3 regions of the Cupriavidus sp. C1SS-2L genome follow, and region 2 is predicted to be linked to each of the others. Evidence: predicted binding sites of a transcription regulator. Region 2 holds the regulator's gene; each other region holds the start of a gene.
What was found. Region 2 encodes FNR, which switches genes on or off when oxygen is low (the NO sensors DNR and NnrR bind a similar motif). Its sites were predicted from a motif close to TTGATNNNNATCAA; they were not measured.

Region 1 (5,682 bases), on a different replicon from region 2:
GCCGACAACGCGAAGCAGGCCAGCGCGCTGGCCGTGAACGCGTCGGAGATCGCGGCCAAGGGCGGCGACGTGGCCGACAAGGTCGCCGAGACCATGGAAGAGATCAACGGCGCGTCGAAGAAGGTGGTCGACATCATCGCCGTGATCGAAGGCATCGCGTTCCAGACCAACATCCTGGCGCTGAACGCAGCGGTGGAAGCCGCGCGCGCGGGCGAGCAGGGCCGCGGCTTTGCGGTGGTGGCGGGCGAGGTGCGCAGCCTGGCCCAGCGCAGCGCTACCGCTGCCAAGGAAATCAAGGCGCTGATCGGCGACTCGGTCGACCGCGTGGAGAAGGGCTCGACCCTCGTGGCGCAATCGGGCCAGACCATGCTGGAGATCGTGGAAGCGGTCAGGCGCGTGACGGACATCATGGGCGAGATCAGCGCGGCGTCGGCGGAGCAGAGCGCCGGCATCGAGCAGGTCAACCAGGCCGTGACGCAGATGGATTCGGTCACGCAGCAGAACGCCGCGCTGGTGGAAGAGGCGGCTGCGGCGGCCGGCTCGCTGGAGGAGCAGGCGCAGCGGTTGAAGCAGGCGGTGGCTACGTTTCGTATTGCGGCCTGACGCTGCATCGATAGCCTGAAAGAACAAGGCCCGGCGTCTGCCGGGCCTCTTATTTAGCGCGCCTTCAGAAACTCCCCGACTTCCAGCAACACCAGCTCGTTGTCATCCGCACGGTTAGGCTCGCGGCTGCTCGAGAAGGGCAGGTTGTTGTCATTGCCCACGACGATGTGCGTGGCATCCACCACGTCCACGTTCTCGATCGTGAAGAACGGGAAAGCCAGAACACCATCGGTCAGCGGCTTGCGTGCCAGGTGGTTCGGATCGGCCATGCGCAACAGGTCGATATAGCCGATCTTGCGTACTGGCGCGCCCGCGTTGGCATCGGTCAGTTCGATCTTGTAGATGCGCTTGAACTTCGCCACGTCGTCGAAGCAGTCGGTGCGCTTCTGGCCGGCCGGGCAGGCCTTGTCTGGCGTGCCTTCGCCGTTGTCGCGCTCGATGATCAGGCCCGTGGTGGCGTCGATCATGTTGAAGTCCCCGATGGCGTGGTGGCCCGCTTCGAGCACGTATTTCCAGTGGCGGCCGGTCCAGGCGCGCTGCTTCACGTCGAACTCCAGCACGCGCAGGTAGGGCTTGCCGTCTTCGGACTCATACGCGCGGCTGGCCTCGTTCCACAGTGCGCCTTCCAGCAGCGCGTACAGCTTGCTGCCATCCGGCGATGAAGCCATGCCCTCGAAGCCCTTCGAGCGGCGTACCTCGAATTTCACCGTGCCGTCCGGGGCGCCCGGCGCGGTGATGGCCGGGTGGTCGGGCGAGCGCACGACCTTGCCGTCGACCTTCGTCTCGAACACGGCCAGCACCTTGCCGTTCAGGTCCGCCTGAATCAGGAAAGGACCGAACTCGTCACCGATCCACAGCGAGCCGCCGGCGAACTGGAAGCTCTCGGTATCAAAGTCAGAACCCGTCAGGTAACGCGCCTTGCTGCCTTCGTGGACGATGCGGAACGGCACCTTCTTGTCCGGATCGTGCAGGAACACGGTCTTCAAGCGCTGGAACTTGCCGCTGGCGAAGTCGACCTTGTAGTGGTTCAGGTACAGCATGAAGTCCGGCGAATTGGCCTTGGCGCCTGCGCCGTTGTCGGTCAGTACCCAGAAGGTGCCATCGGCCATGCGCTTGATGCCGGAATGGCCCTGTGCAGGCTGGCCCTGGAACGGCAGCGAGACGCCGGTCGGGCGGCCGTTCGACTTGCCTTCCACGGTGCCCGGCGCGTCGGCACGCTGCGCAGTGGTGAATTTGCCGCTGAGCTGCAAGTCGGCCGGCGCATCCTTCGGCACGGGCAGGTAGGTCTGGGCCGGCAGCACTGCGTGGCCAGCCAGCGTGGCGGGATAGGCGGTCTGCGCTTGCAGCGACGGGGACAGGCCAAGACAGGCCAGCGCGATGGCGCTGGCCAGGACGGATTGACGGAACATCGGGCGGGCTCCTTTGCCGGGATTTTCGGTAAGCGCGGCACCGTACCGCGCAAGCAAAAGCGCCCCATTCTGGCGGTCGAGTTTTACAGATTTGTGATGCAATCGCCGCAGACAGGCGATTGGCTGCCAGTTGCCTGCGTGGCAAGGCTGCCGATTACCGGCCGTATCGGCCCAGCACGCTGGCGCCGCCGCGAGCGTGCCCCTTGAGCGCCGCCATCAGTTCGTCGCGTGTCAGGCCGGCGGGAAGGGCGCCGGGCTCCAGATCCGTGGCGACTACCGTCACGATGTAGTGGTGCGGCACATCGCCCACGGGCGGGCACGGTCCGCGGTATGCGGCTTCGCCGGAAACGTTCTTGCCGACCGTAATACCCGCGCCATCCTTCTGTCCCTCGCCCTGCTTGAGATGGCCGCGATCCGCCGCGATGTTGTAGGCGACCCAGTGCGAAACCCCCAGGCCCATGGCGCCATCGGGATCGAACATAAAGATCGCCACGGATTTCGTTCCGGCCGGCAGGCCCGTCCATGCCACGGGCGGCGATACGCCCTGGCCGCCGCAATTGGCTGGCGTGTTGCCACCATGTGCGGCTGGAATGACGGCGTTTTCGGCGAATGCGGTCGATGACACGGTCATCGGGGCGGCCTGCACGATCGACGTGCCGGCCAGGCCCAGCACTGCCACAGCGCAATGCAGCAAAGGCGTTGTTTTCATCGGAGAACCCGTTCCGCAATGGAAAGAAATGACCCGCACGGCATAACTCCAATACGGTAGGACGGAATTTCGGAAATGCCTAGTTGATTGCGTCTTTCGAAATGCTAGCTCGTCGGACCGGGCCCGGTGCGGCCGCGGTATGAGCAGGCACAAACCGCCTACGCCATGGCAAAGCGCCTGCGCAGAAGCCGGGTGGCGTTGGCCAGCGTACCTTCGGATACCTCCACAACCTCGCGCAGATAGTCCTCGCTGGCATCCAGCAGTGCCGCGTACATATCACGGCACAGGTCTCGCGCGGTGCGACCGGGCCAGTCCGTGGGCAGCAGTTGTTCCGGCAGATTCGGGTCGCGCAGCAGCACGCGGCGGTATTCGTGCAGCAGCAGCGTGCGTACGAAAAAGGCGTCGGCCGGCGTCATGGCATGTGCGTCGGCCAGCACGGGCGAGAAGCGGCGCAGCAGCGCCTGCCACGCGGACGCCACGTCGCCGAGCTTGAACGTCTGGTGCATCAGCGTCTGCAGCGGTCGGATCGAGAATGTCTCGAGGCTGGTCGCGTCCATCACCGCGACGAAGTCCTGCGCATGCGCTGCACGGATGATCTCACCTAGCGAGTTTGCATCGGCATTCGGATGCGCATACACGCCCGGCGCGATCGCGCCGAAGCCTTCCCACAGCAGCTCGCGCTTCAATCGCTGGCGGATGGTGGCGCGCGCGTCGCCACGCACCAGCGCCAACGTCCAGCGGCCGTCCCAGTCGGGTGCGTCGCCGGCGTAGATTCGCTTGCCGGCATGCAGGCAGCGCTGCAGCCCCGCCTCGGACAAGCCGTAGTAGCTGCGCCGCCCGATGCGCGTGGCGTTGAGCCAGTCATCGGACGTCAGCCGGAACGTCGCAGTGCGTACAAGCCGGTCGTTGATGCCGAACGGCTCGGCCAGGCGGATCAGGCTGCCCAGCCACAGCGCCTGAGGCCGCGGCGCGACCACATCGCCAAACAGTGTCACGAGCATCGAATTGGCGCCGAGCTTAAGGCCGCGTGCGAGCCGCGCGACCTGCGGGGAAACCGGTTCTGTCGCCGAACGGGTGGCCATGCATGCCCCTCAAAATGATTCCGAAAGTGATACACAAACGTCGATTGTTTGAATCAAATTGTATCACTATCATCCATTGCAACCGAATGATTTGACGCAGGTCAAGACCCTACAAAGCGGAGTACTGCATGTACGCACAGTTGGTGGATACCGGGGCAACAAGGCTCCGCGCGATGGAAGAGATGGACCCGCAGGAGCGCGAGTTCCAGGCACGCGTGGATGCCGGCATCAAGATCGAAGCGAAGGACTGGATGCCCGAGGCTTACCGCAAGACCCTGATCCGCCAGATCTCGCAGCACGCGCATTCCGAGATCATCGGCCAACTGCCTGAAGGCAACTGGGTCACGCGTGCGCCGACGCTGGAACGCAAGGCCGTGCTGCTGGCAAAGATCCAGGACGAAGCGGGCCACGGCCTCTACCTGTATAGCGCCGCCGAAACGCTCGGTGCTTCGCGCGACGAACTGCTGGGCGACCTGCACTCCGGCAAGGCGAAGTATTCGAGCATCTTCAACTACCCGACGCTGAGCTGGGCCGACATCGGCGCGATCGGCTGGCTGGTCGATGGCTCGGCCATCATCAACCAGGTGCCGCTGTGCCGCTGCTCGTTTGGTCCGTATGCCCGCGCCATGGTGCGCGTGTGCAAGGAAGAGTCGTTCCACCAGCGCCAGGGCTACGACATCCTGCTCAAGCTGTGCCAAGGCACGGCCGAACAGAAACAGATGGCGCAGGACGCACTGAACCGCTGGTGGTGGCCCGCGCTGATGATGTTCGGCCCGTCCGATGCGGATTCACCGAACAGCGCGCAGTCGATGAAATGGCGCATCAAGCTGTTCTCGAACGACGAGCTGCGCCAGAAGATGGTCGATCAGACCGTGCCGCAGGCCGAGTACCTGGGCCTGACCATTCCCGATCCGGACCTCAAGTGGAACGAGGAACGCGGCCATTACGATTTCGGCGCGATCAACTGGGACGAGTTCTACAACGTCCTGCGCGGCAACGGCCCGTGCAACCGCGACCGCCTGCGCACGCGCGTCAAGGCCTGGGACGACGGTGCGTGGTTCCGTGAAGCGCTGGTGGCCCGCGCCGACAAGCAAGAGCGCGCCGCCGCCTGAGCATCCGGCGCGCCGCCGCGCCAACAACCCCTCACAAACTGACAGGAGAGTTGCCATGAAAGAGTGGCCGCTTTGGGAGATCTTTATCCGCAGCCAGCACGGTCTCGCTCACAAGCACGTGGGCAGCCTGCATGCGCCGGACGGCGAAATGGCGATCAATCACGCGCGTGACGTCTACACGCGTCGCAATGAAGGCGTCAGCGTCTGGGTCGTGAAAGCCGCCGACGTAGTCGCCAGCAGCCCCGGCGACAAGGGCCCGCTGTTCGAGCCCGCCAACAGCAAGGTCTACCGCCACCCCACCTTCTTCCCGATGCCGGAAGAGGTCAAGCACATCTGAATTCCAGGCGCGAGGACGCATCCACCATGGACCAACACAAGTTCGAATATCTGCAGCGCCTGGGCGATACCACGCTGGTGCTGGGCCAGCGCCTGTCGGAATGGTGCGGCCGCGGCCCCGCGCTGGAAGAGGACATTGCGCTGACCAACGTCGCGCTGGATCTCGTCGGCCAGACCCGCCTGTGGCTCGGCTACGCGGCGGAAGTCGAAGGCGTGGGCCGCAACGCTGACCAGCTTGCCTACCTGCGCGATGCCCACCAGTTCCGCAACCTGCTGCTCGTCGAACAGCCCAACGGCAGCTACGCCGACACGCTGGCCCGCCAGTTCCTGTTCGATACCTGGCACTACTTCCTGCTTGAGCGGCTGCAGCACTCGACCGATGCGCGCATTGCAGAGATTGCGGCCAAGTCGCTGAAGGAAGTGACCTACCA
Region 2 (5,682 bases):
TCGCCTCTTGGGTATTCATGTGGGTGTGCAGCCTGTCTTTGCACCTGCTCCCGGACGAACCCGGAGCCCTGGACATTGTGGATTCAGCGGTGCGAATGCCACCACCATCTCGTCGCGCAGCAAACCTGGAAGCGCTTTCGCCTCAAGGTCGTGCACCTTCTTTTTGCATCGATTTGCCGGGTCGATCCGGCAGGAGATCATCCGGTCACCGGCAAGTACCAGTGCACGAACCTCTTGCACGCGCCCAAATGGACGGACATGGCTTCCGGCGAACGTCCGCCTAGGCCGCAAGAAAATAAACGGATATCGGGAGCAGGGCCAGCAATGACCGCACCACGGTCGCAGTGCCAGCCGGACTTTTGAAACCAGATCTTTTGAACCGGATGGACTGCGGAAGGGTTCGGCGCCGAAATGTCAGCTCATTGCCCGAAACCCTGGGCGCGCCCCTTTTTTTGGAAGGGCTGCCAGGCGCCGCTCGGAAAACACGCCGCGCGATACCGCAATGCAGAGGATTGTATGGCATTCCCGCCCACGCCTGCAACCACTACGCGGCGACAGCGCGTCGCCCCGGGCCTTAGAACACCAGGCAGAAGCCATGCTCGGCCAGCGAATGTGGCAATAACACCGCACGGGTGATACCCATCGCCCCAAACGCCATGACTGCTACCCCGGCTCCCATCCTGACCCGTCTCCGGCGCGACCAGGCCCGCAGGAGTCCCGAAAAACTGGACAGCGCCAGAAGATTCGGCAGCGTGCCAAGGCCAAATGCGCCCATCACCAGCGCCCCGGACGGCGCATTTCCGGCCAGCAGCGCGAGCGCCAGTGCACCATAGACCATGCCACAGGGAACCAGGCCCCACGCCAGACCTGTTCCATAGCGCCGGATCAGGCCACCGCGCCGCACTACGCCAACCGGCGGCTTCCGACCAGGACGCGCCATGCCCGCAGCAATGGCCCTGCTGGCCCGCGCCGCAAGCTGTTCCAGCCAGACGATGGAAAACGCCTCGCCACGCAGGAGCCTCCAACCGGACAAGAGCAGCATGGCGCTGCCCGCCCCGAACAGCCAGCGCTGCACCGGCAGATAGTCCTGCCGCCAGGCCGTCGCACCCACCCCGCCGAGCAACGCGCCAAGCACCATGTAGGTGGAAATCCGCCCGAGGTGCATGACGAGCAATTCCACGACCCAGTCCTGCCGCCGGCGCACCATGGCAACCGGTACGTCCCCGGCACGCTGCTCGACAGCCAGCGCAACGCCGCCGCACATGGCAGCGCAGTGAAAGCCACCCAGCAGGGCTAGCATGAAAACACTGAGAAGCACACCAAATGTCAACTGCAACTCCCTACCGCATCACATCGCGCGTTAAAATGCATACATTGCGCCCTCGCCGCTCATTACTCGCAGGTTCCAATTGCTAACATCCATTCCCGTCACCGAGATGTCGCCCCGTTGCTCCACTTGCGGCATGGGGCAACTGTGCCTGCCGGTGGGCATGAACCAGCAAGACCTGCAGAAGATGGACACTCTGGTGCAGGAACGCGTTCGCGTCCACAAGGGCGAGACCCTGTACCGCATGGGCGATCCGTTGACCGCGGTCTATGCGATCCGCTTCGGCACCTTGAAAACGCATGTGACCACGGAAGACGGCCGCTCGCAAATCACCGGATTCCATCTGCCCGGCGAGGTGGTCGGCCTCGACGGCCTCGGCGAAATGCAGCACGCGTCGGACGCAACCGCACTCGAAGATACCGAAGTCTGCGTTGTGCGCCTGTCCGACCTGCAGTCGCTTTCGATGGACCTGCCATCGCTGCAGCAGCAGTTCCTTCGCCTGATGGGCAAGGAAATCTCGAATGACCAACTCATGCTCGTCACGCTGGGCTCCATGCGCGCCGAAGAACGCCTTGCCGCGTTCCTGATCAACCTGTCCGAACGACTCTCCGCGCGTGGCTATTCTTCGACCGAGTTCGTCATGCGCATGAGCCGCGAAGAAATCGGCAGCTATCTCGGGCTTAAACTCGAAACCGTCAGCCGCCTTTTCTCGCGCTTTGCCGAAGCCGGCCTGATCCAGATTCGCCAGCGCCATGTGAAACTCGTCGACATGGCAGGCATCAAGCAGGTCTACAGCCGTTCCTGCTGAAGCAGACGGCCGCCTTGCGTGGCAAGGCGGCCGCCCTCCCTTTTACTCCAGTTCGTCCGTTTCGCTGAGCTTCGTCGGCATCGTGTACAGCGTCAAGCCGCTGGACAACGCGCAGAAGACCCACGCGAGCAGGAATCCGATCGTGTAGACGGCCTCGCGTGAAGCCTCGATGGGCTGGCCGAAGAAATTCAGGTCACCGGGATCGACCACGGAAAACACCGTCGCCGTCGCTACGCCGGCCATCAGGAACGCTGGCCACAGTACCCACATCAGCCAGCGCAGCCTCATGGCTGCCTCGCTTGGGGCGCCTTGGCACCACCCGAGGAAGCCCCTACCTTTTCGACCACCAGACCATGGCGTGCGACACCTTCGACCACAGGCCGGTCGGGATTCGCGGAAGCCAGCCAGATCGTTACGCCGCAAGCCACCATCGCCAGCAACGGGCCGCTCATCAGCAGCCACGGCCACGGCTCCTTCCACCACGGATTGCCCTCTTGCATCGTCTTGCCCCCTTCGTCTGCGCCTTGTCCGGGCGCTCGCGGTTGGTGCGGCACAGCGCCGATGCGCTGCAACCGCCTTTAGCTTTACAAATTGCGCGGCACGATGAAACTGGTAGATTGCCTGATTTGCGCACTACCCTGCCCCGTACCTTCGCTGGTCACTGTCACGCTGATCTTGTGCGTACCCTGCGCGGCATCATCGATCGGCACGCGGATCCGGATCGGCACCAGCTTGTTCGAGGTCGGCGCCAGGGCCTGCGCATCCGGATCGTATTCGACGGTCAGGTTCTTCAGGTCATCGCTTTCAGCACGCACGCTGATACGCATAGGCGCCTCAGTCGTGTTGATGAGCTGCAAGCGATAAACGTTCTCGATCCAGCGTCCATCCACTTCCCGGCCCAGCGCACCACGATCGCGAATGATGTCGACCTTCAACGGCGTGCGCAGCGCAAGCGAGGCTGCGAAGCCCGCCACCAGTACCAGCCAGATGACCGAGTAGATGATGACCCGCGGACGCACCAGACGCTTGCGCGCAACCGCTGCGGACAGCGCCTTGCGCATCGCGTTTTCGGACGTGTAGCGGATCAGCCCGCGCGGGTAATCCATCTTGTCCATGACCTGGTTGCACGCATCGATGCAGGCGCCGCAGCCGATGCACTCGTACTGCAGTCCGTCGCGGATATCGATGCCCGTCGGGCACACCTGCACGCAGATGCTGCAATTGACGCAGTCCCCGAGTCCCGCCTGATGGTGGTCCACCTTGCGCGACCGGCTGCCGCGCGGCTCGCCGCGACCGACGTCGTACGTCACCACATAGGTATCGCGATCGACCATCACGCTCTGGAACCGCGCATACGGGCACATGTACTTGCAGACCTGTTCGCGCATGAAGCCAGCGTTGCCCCACGTGGCGAACGCGTAAAAGAGCATCCAGAATGCCTGCCACGGCCCTAGCGAGAAGGCAAGCACCTGACTGCCAAGGTCGCGGATCGGCGCGAAGTAGCCGATGAACGTGAATCCTGTCCACAGCGCGACCACCACCCACAGGAAGTGCTTCGTGGCCTTGAGCCGGAACTTGCGCACGCTCCACGGATCGCCATCGAGCCGGATCCGAGCGAAGCGATCGCCTTCGACATGCCGCTCGATCCACATGAATATCTCGGTGTAGACCGTCTGCGGACATGCGTAGCCACAGAAGAGCCGCCCGGCAAGCGCAGTGAAGAGGAACAGCGATAGCGCGGAGATCACCAGCAGGACGGCCAGGTAGATGACGTCCTGCGGCCAGAGCACCAGTCCAAAGATGTAGAACTTGCGCGCGCCAAGGTCGAACAGCACGGCCTGTCTGCCATTCCATTGCAGCCAGGGCGTGCCGTAGTAGATGAGCTGGGTCAGGAGAACCATCCAGACCCGCCAGTTGGAGAACGCCCCCGTCACCGAGCGCGGATAGATCTTGCGGCGAACCTCGTAGAGCGTCTCGTCGGAGGTATCGACAGGCGCCGACGCCGGCCCTTGCGGGCCAGCCGTCCGGGCCAGCGATTCTGTCCCGGGTGCATTCATGGGCGCCCCCCCTTATGCAATACGGCGCGCCCCGGGCCTGAGTCTGTGATCATTGCCCTGCGCCTCCGGTATTCGAAAGGCCCCAGACGTAGGCCGTCAGCATGCGGATGCGCTCCGGAGTCAGGATTTCCTCGTGCGCCGGCATGTGGTTGTTGTGGCCCTTCAGGATCGCCTCGACGATGCTGCCTTCCGAGCTGCCGTACAGCCACACATTGTCGGAAAGGTTCGGTGCGCCGAGCGCCTGGTTGCCCTTGCCGGTCGCGCCATGGCATGCCGCACAGGTGGACTTGAAGGTGCTCTCGCCACGTGATGCACGGATCGGATCGGACGACAGGCCCGACAACGAACGCACGTACTGCGCAACGTCACCGGCCAGCTTGCCGTCGATGGTCGACGCAAACGGCGGCATCACACCATTGCGGCCCTTGGTGATGGTCTGCTGGATCGTTTCGGGTTCCCCACCATAGAGCCAGTCATGATCCGTCAGGTTCGGGAAACCGCGGCTGCCACGCGCGTCCGAGCCATGGCATTGCGCGCAGTAGTTCAGGAACAGACGCTGGCCGATCTCGCGTGCCTGCGGGTCCGCCGCCACTTTCTTGATATCCATGTTCAGGTACTTGGCATAGATATCGTGCTGCAGCTTCTCCTGCGCCTGCTGGTTCGCAGCCAGTTCCCCTTGCGTGGAGAACTTCAGCACACCGGCATAGGAGCCCAGCCCCGGATAAAGGACAAGGTAGACCAGGCCAAAGATGCAGGCCAGCAGAAACATCCACATCCACCAGCGTGGCAAGGGGTTGTTCAGTTCACGCAGATCGCCGTCCCAGACATGGCCAGTGTCATCGCCGCCGTTGGCGACCTTGGTGACCTTGCGTTGGGAGAACAGCAGCCACACGCACCACACGATCCCGACCAGCGCGATGGCAGCGATGTAGTAACTCCAGTAATCGGAAAAGAAATCGCTCATGACTAGGTATTCCGGCTCGGTGTTGTGTGGATCTCGTCAGGCAGTGCGAACGGGAGCATCGCGGACTCTTGGTTGGCGGCCTGCCGGCCTTTCGACCAGGCCCACCAGCAGATCCCGAGGAACACGACCATCGACACGACCGTGAAAAACGCAGTCAGCATCGCCATGGCTTACTCCTTTGCAGGCGCGGCAGGGGCCGCTTCCACACGTACGTTGCGACGATTGGTGCCCAGGCCCTGGAGGTACGCGACCAGCGCATCCTCTTCGGTCTTGCCCTTGATTTCCTCGGGCGCCTTGGCGATTTCGGCCTCGGTGTATGGCACCCCAAGGCGAACCAGCGCGCGCATGCGGGCCTGGACGTCGTTGGTCGGCAATTGCGCTGTCTCGAGCCACGGGTAGGACGGCATCACCGATTCCGGCACCACGTCACGCGGATTGCGCAGGTGGATGCGCTGCCAGTCGTCGGAATAGCGGCCGCCGACGCGCGCGAGGTCAGGACCGGTACGCTTGGAGCCCCACAGGAACG
Region 3 (5,682 bases), on a different replicon from region 2:
GAATGCTCGCGCGGAATCTTCTGAACAGCTTCTGCGCCAGGCCGACCGCCGTCTCTACCAGGCAAAGGCTGCTGGTCGTAACACGATCATGCCGCGCCAAGCGCATGGCCAGGCGGCGATGGTCGGGGATCCCCACCCGAGTACCTGAAAGCCGCGGCCAATCCAGTCGGAAGAAGCCGTCACACGCGGAGCACCGCCGCCCCGGCCAGACGGCCAGCGCGCAGGTCATCCAACGCCGCATTGGCACTGGAAAGAGGATAGGACGTGGTACGAATATGCAATGGCCACGTGGCTGCCGCTTCCATCAGGCCGTGGCCGTCGGCACGCGTCAGGTTCGCTACGGAGACGATCCGCCGTTCCTCCCATAACAGTCGATACGGGAAGGAAGGAATGTCGCTCATGTGAATGCCCCCGCAGACCACAGTGCCACCCTTGTCGACAGCCGCCAGCGCTGCAGGCACGAGGGCGCCGTCGGGGGCAAAGATCAAGGCAGCGTCCAACGTGGCGGGTGCCTTGTCCTGACTGCTGCCCGCCCAGGCAGCCCCGACATCCGTGGCCAAAGTCTGGGCGGCTTGGTCCCCGGGCCGCGTGAAGGCGTAGACGGTCCGGCCTTGCGCCACCGCGATTTGCGTCACGATATGTGCGGCGGCGCCAAATCCGTAGATGCCGATACGTTGTGCATCCCCAGCCGAGCGCAGTGTCCGGAAGCCGATGAGGCCGGCGCAGAGCAGCGGCGCTGCATGCTCGTCGTCATACGTTTCGGGAATGCGAAAGCAATAGCTGGCATCGGCGACCACGTACTCGGCATATCCGCCGTCACGGGTATAGCCGTGGAACTGGGGTGCATCGCAAAGGTTCTCCCGCCCGCTCAGGCAGAAGCGGCACTGCCCGCAGGTGTGCCCCAGCCATGGCACGCCGACCCGCGCGCCGATTGACAGTCCAACGACACCGGCGCCGAGCGCATCGACGCGACCAACGATTTCATGGCCCGGGATCAGCGCGGGCTTGGGCAAGGAGAGGTCTCCATCCACCACATGCAGGTCCGTACGGCACACGCCGCACGCCGCCACGCGGATTCGCACTTCACCGGCTCCCGGGACCGGCACTGGCACCCGGCGGTCAGCTAGGATTGGACTCCCGCCGTCGAAAACCATTGCACGCATCGTCGCGTTCATGATGCCTCCTTCGTCAGGTTTTCAAAAACAAAGCGCGGCCGCCGGAATGCAGCCGTGAAACCGTCGCAGGCGTGACAGACATAGAGGCCGTGGTCATCGCAATACTCGGGAATCGAAAAGGCAACAAGGAGCGCTGCCTCCGAATGCTTCGACTTTGGATACAGGCTATGACAAAGCTTCCAGGCCCGGTTGCTGCAGATCAATGAGCTGTGGACGGGTGGTGCAACGTGGACCGCACCTGAAGTCTTCTAGGTCTTGATCAGACGTCACCATGGCGAAACATCGATCGAAGTTGCTCTACCGCAAGGCGATCACCGCTTCAGCACCTACTTTTGATAAAGCAGGTAGTCGTCAGATGGCGGTGCCACACAAGGAAGGGCCGCTGCATCGGTAACTGTCTATGCGATAGAAGTCGCGGGGTACGGCTCACCGTTTTGCAGGCCAGGGCCTTTGATTGTCGTTCGACCCTCAGGATAAGGAACGAGCATGAACTACAGCAGCATTCTGGTGCATCTGGATCGCAGCAGGCATATGACAACTCGGCTGGCGCTGGCGACCCAGCTGGCGAGTTCCCATGATTGTCCGTTGATCGGCCTCCTGGGCAGCTTCATTCCCGATCCCGCATGGTTCTACCTGATGGACAACGCCGCCGACTATATCGAAAGGGACAGGCAGCGGCGCCGGTTGATCGGGGAGCGTACTCGTCATCAGTTCCTGGAAACGACAAAGGATCTTGGCGCTGGCGTGGAATGGCGGGCAGCGGAGCACGACGTCCTTTCCACGGTGCTGAGGGAGTCGCGCGAAGCCGGCCTGATCGTCGCGGGCCAGTATGACGCCAATGGCGAAGAAGGCCCGCTTGCCACGCAGGTGCTCGAAGCGTTGCTGCTGGAAAGCGGACGGCCGGTACTCGTCGTTCCGTGTGACGGGCAGTTCAAGACAACAGGGGCGCGGGTGATGGTGGCATGGAATGGCAGCCGCGAAGCGGCACGGGCCTTGCATGATGCGCTGCCGCTCATTGGCGGAGCGACGGCACGCATACTGTGCGCCCAGACTGCTGCCAAGGAAGCACGTCCGGACGCCACGCCGGTCGCCCATGCGGTGCGCGTCCTGGAACGACACGGTGTGACGGTGGAGGTCGAGCACGGCCCGGGCGGTTCCGACCTGACCATCGGGGAATTGCTGTTGTCCCGTGCCGCCGATTTCGATGCTGACCTGATCGTGATGGGTGCATACGGCCATGGGCGCATGCGGGAGCTTGTGCTCGGAGGCGTCACGCGCACGCTGCTGTCTTCCATGACGGTGCCCGTATTGTTCTCGCATTGAAATCCGGATCCGGATATTGGACCGGCGAATGTCCCGGTGATGGCGCCTTGCGGTTCGGGCATGCAGCAGGAGAAGGCAATGTACACAAGGATTCTGGTGGCGATAGACGGAAGCCAGTGCGGCGATCTTGGCCTGGCGGAAGCTATTGGGCTGGCCGCGGCGAGCGATGCCGAGCTGGACATCGTGCATATCGTCGATGGCGGATACGAAGAGCCGGACGTGCGTGCAGGTCTGGTCCGGGCAGGGCACAAGCTTCTGGCCGAGGCGCAGGCGAAAGCCGAAGCGCAGCAGGTGCGCAGCCAGGCAATCCTCGTCGACCAGATCCTCGAGCTTGGCGATCTCGGCAAGCAGGTTCAGCAGATTGCTGAAGAGCGCGGCGCCCAGATCGTGGTAGCGGGTACACATGGCCGCTCGGGCATCGGTCGGGTATTGATGGGTAGCGTCGCGGAAAGCCTGCTGCGCCACGGCAGCTTGCCCGTATTGCTGGTCAAGGCAGGCGGACATGGCGGTGCGGCCTCCTGATTCCAGTCCGGGCGCAGCCAGCACGGTCGGCAGGGTGGAGGTACTGGCAGACCGGGGCGAAAGCCGGGGCGCGGTGCTCGATGTGGTGGACCGCGTTTCCGAGATGTGCTTTGGTTTGTTCATGGCCCTGACGTTTGTCGGCGCGGTCTCGTCGGCGAGTGCCGGCGCCGGCGCGAGCAGGACCATGCTGCATGCCGCGCTGGGCTGCAACCTGGCGTGGGGGCTGGTGGATGCAGTCATGTATCTCGTACGGACGATCGCCGGAAGAGGGCAGCGGCTTACGCTCGCCATGGCCATCAAGCATGCGTCCGACCGGCCGACCGGCATCCGCCTCATTCGCGACGCGCTTCCACCGGGCATGAAGGCACTGGTAGCAGACGCGGAGCTGGACGCCATTCGCGCGAGGCTGGCCGCCGCTGGCCTGCCGGCGCGCCCGCGGCTGTATTGGGCCGACCTGCGCGGGGCCGTGCACATCTTCTGCATCGTGGTGTTGAGCACGTTTCCCGTGGCACTGCCTTTCGTGCTGATGAGCGATGTGCCGAGTGCGTTGCTGGTCTCGCGTGTGTTGACGCTTGGCATGCTGTTTTTTGGCGGCGCGGCGCTCGGTCATTACGCAGGGTTCGGGGCCATGCCGGCCGGATTGGGCATGACGGCTCTGGGCGTGGCCCTGACCATTGCGATCATCGCGCTGGGCGGCTGAAGTGCGGACCTCCCCACTGCCGCTGCTGGCCCTGTTCGCCGCGGCAGCATTACGGGCCCAGACGCCAGGCCCATCTCCCGGGCTGGCTAGCGGTTGGGATACGCCTGATCCGTGGACCTACTCCGCAGCGGCCTACTGGAACATGCCTCGCGAGGGCGCGAGCTACGCCAGCGGCATATTCAGTGCAGACCACGGCCAGCTTCACCTCGAGGCGAGGGCCAACTATGAAGCCATGCACTCGCAGTCGGCATTCATTGGCTGGACGTTCTCGGGAGGCGAAAAGCTTCGTGTGAGCGCCACGCCCATTATCGGCGCGGTCGCCGGGGAGGCACACGGACCCATCGCCGGCCTCGAGGCGAGCGTAGCCGCGGGCAAGCTGGACTATTACCTGGAAGCGGAGTACCTGCCTGCCCATGCTGGCCGTTCCGGCTATCTCTATGCCTGGAGCGAACTGGCCTATCGACCCGTCGAGTGGATACGGCTCGGTATCGTCATGCAGCGCACACGGATCTATGGCGGCGACAGGGACATCCGGCCCGGAGGGCTCGTCCAGTTGACCGTGCGTAACTGTACGGCGGGCGTCTACTGGTTCAATCCCGGCGCCGAAGCTCAGGTCGTGATGCTGTCGCTCGCGTTCCGCTTCTAGCCCGCTTTGCCGGGCTTGCGCTGCGTCAACGGCCGCCTTCTGCGCTCTCCTACGCTGTGTGAAGACCCATGTCATTTGGAAGGGCGGAGGCCCTTCTTGCCATGCGCACTGCGGCAGGGGTGTCTTTACGGAATGTCCGACGATCATCTGCCCGTCGGCGCATCCGCGCATTTACGCAGAGTGAATAACGACGAACAAACCATGGATACCACCATCAAGGACTACCCCGTTCTGGTTTTCGTCGTCACCTTCGGCCTGTTATGGCTGGCTGAGAGGATCGGCGCCAAGGCCATCCGCGGTCCAAGGAGTCCATCTGCCGATGCGCGGCAGGACGTAGGCGTGATTCAGGCCGCCGTGCTCACGCTGCTCGGTTTGCTGATCGGCTTCTGCTTTGCCATGGCGGTCAGCCGCTACGACCAGCGCAAGCTTTACGAAGAGGCAGAGGCAAACGCCATCGGTACGGAGTATGTCCGCGCGGGACTGTTGCCGGCGGCCGATGCGGAGGCTGCGCGCGCGCTGCTTCGCGAGTACCTCCGGTGTCGGCTGGACTTCTATACGAACCATGATGCGGCCAGCCTGAAGAAGACTGACGTCGCGACAGCGGCTTTGCATGCCAGGCTGTGGGCGGTGGTGGAACGCAACGCCGCAGCCAATCCGAACGTTATCGTGGGTCTGACTGTGGCGGGGATGAATGAGGTCCTGAATGCGGAAGGCTACACCCAGTCGTCGTGGTGGAACCGGATCCCGAACTCTGCCTGGATGCTGATGCTGGTCGTGGCGGTGTGCAGCAATGCCCTGGTGGGATACGGCCTGCGCAAGGCCGAATCGGCGCGCTACCTGCTGCTGGTATTGCCCATGGTGGTTGGCGTTTCGTTCGCGCTGATTGCCGACATCGACAGCCCACGTGGCGGATTGATCCGCGTCGAGCCGTACAACCTCATGCGCCTGGCGGCTTCAGTGCCTGCCGGCCCCGCAAGCTTCATGGATCCAAGGTGAAGGCACGACGTTGATATCGACTTACAGCGGAAACGAGAGCATGTACATGTCGGACGAAGCCGGCTGCGGCGTTCAGTGCGGCTCGATAGAGACCGCAGGGTGCGCCAGCGCGTAGCTGCACGAGTAGTCCAGTTCGCCGGAGGCCTGGGCATGGACCGTGAACAGTGGTTGACCGGCCCGGACTTCGTCGTTGACCCGTACCCGCATCTCAAGGCCCGCGACCTGCCGCATCGGGGCGCCGGCCAGCTTTGCGGTGCGGGCAATGTGGCGGTTGTCGATGGCGATTACCTTCCCCGCGTGGGGAGCGACGATGTCGCGGC

Region 1: the regulator FNR is predicted to act here: its motif matches at 3,895-3,908, upstream of paaA (1,2-phenylacetyl-CoA epoxidase subunit PaaA).
Region 3: the regulator FNR is predicted to act here: its motif matches at 1,365-1,378, upstream of ACIGJG_RS25375 (universal stress protein).

The regions. Positions count from the first base shown of each region.
Region 1 covers NZ_CP172709.1:347,304-352,985, forward strand. The annotation lists gene ACIGJG_RS19290 (methyl-accepting chemotaxis protein) at 1-603, shown strand, start outside; gene ACIGJG_RS19295 (esterase-like activity of phytase family protein) at 657-2,012, opposite strand; gene ACIGJG_RS19300 (YbhB/YbcL family Raf kinase inhibitor-like protein) at 2,167-2,721, opposite strand; gene paaX (phenylacetic acid degradation operon negative regulatory protein PaaX) at 2,880-3,803, opposite strand; gene paaA (1,2-phenylacetyl-CoA epoxidase subunit PaaA) at 3,932-4,915, shown strand; gene paaB (1,2-phenylacetyl-CoA epoxidase subunit PaaB) at 4,971-5,252, shown strand; gene paaC (1,2-phenylacetyl-CoA epoxidase subunit PaaC) at 5,279-5,682, shown strand, end outside.
Region 2 covers NZ_CP172708.1:2,267,897-2,273,578, forward strand. The annotation lists gene scpB (SMC-Scp complex subunit ScpB) at 1-19, opposite strand, end outside; gene ACIGJG_RS10500 (sulfite exporter TauE/SafE family protein) at 575-1,330, opposite strand; gene fnr (fumarate/nitrate reduction transcriptional regulator Fnr) at 1,410-2,135, shown strand; gene ACIGJG_RS10510 (hypothetical protein) at 2,178-2,423, opposite strand; gene ACIGJG_RS10515 (FixH family protein) at 2,420-2,635, opposite strand; gene ccoG (cytochrome c oxidase accessory protein CcoG) at 2,720-4,192, opposite strand; gene ccoP (cytochrome-c oxidase, cbb3-type subunit III) at 4,242-5,156, opposite strand; gene ACIGJG_RS10530 (cbb3-type cytochrome oxidase subunit 3) at 5,159-5,323, opposite strand; gene ccoO (cytochrome-c oxidase, cbb3-type subunit II) at 5,327-5,682, opposite strand, start outside.
Region 3 covers NZ_CP172709.1:1,669,553-1,675,234, forward strand. The annotation lists gene ACIGJG_RS25365 (sensor domain-containing diguanylate cyclase) at 1-148, shown strand, start outside; gene ACIGJG_RS25370 (zinc-dependent alcohol dehydrogenase family protein) at 180-1,175, opposite strand; gene ACIGJG_RS25375 (universal stress protein) at 1,662-2,498, shown strand; gene ACIGJG_RS25380 (universal stress protein) at 2,559-3,020, shown strand; gene ACIGJG_RS25385 (hypothetical protein) at 3,124-3,720, shown strand; gene ACIGJG_RS25390 (hypothetical protein) at 3,722-4,366, shown strand; gene ACIGJG_RS25395 (bestrophin-like domain) at 4,463-5,362, shown strand; gene ACIGJG_RS25400 (thymidine phosphorylase family protein) at 5,435-5,682, opposite strand, start outside.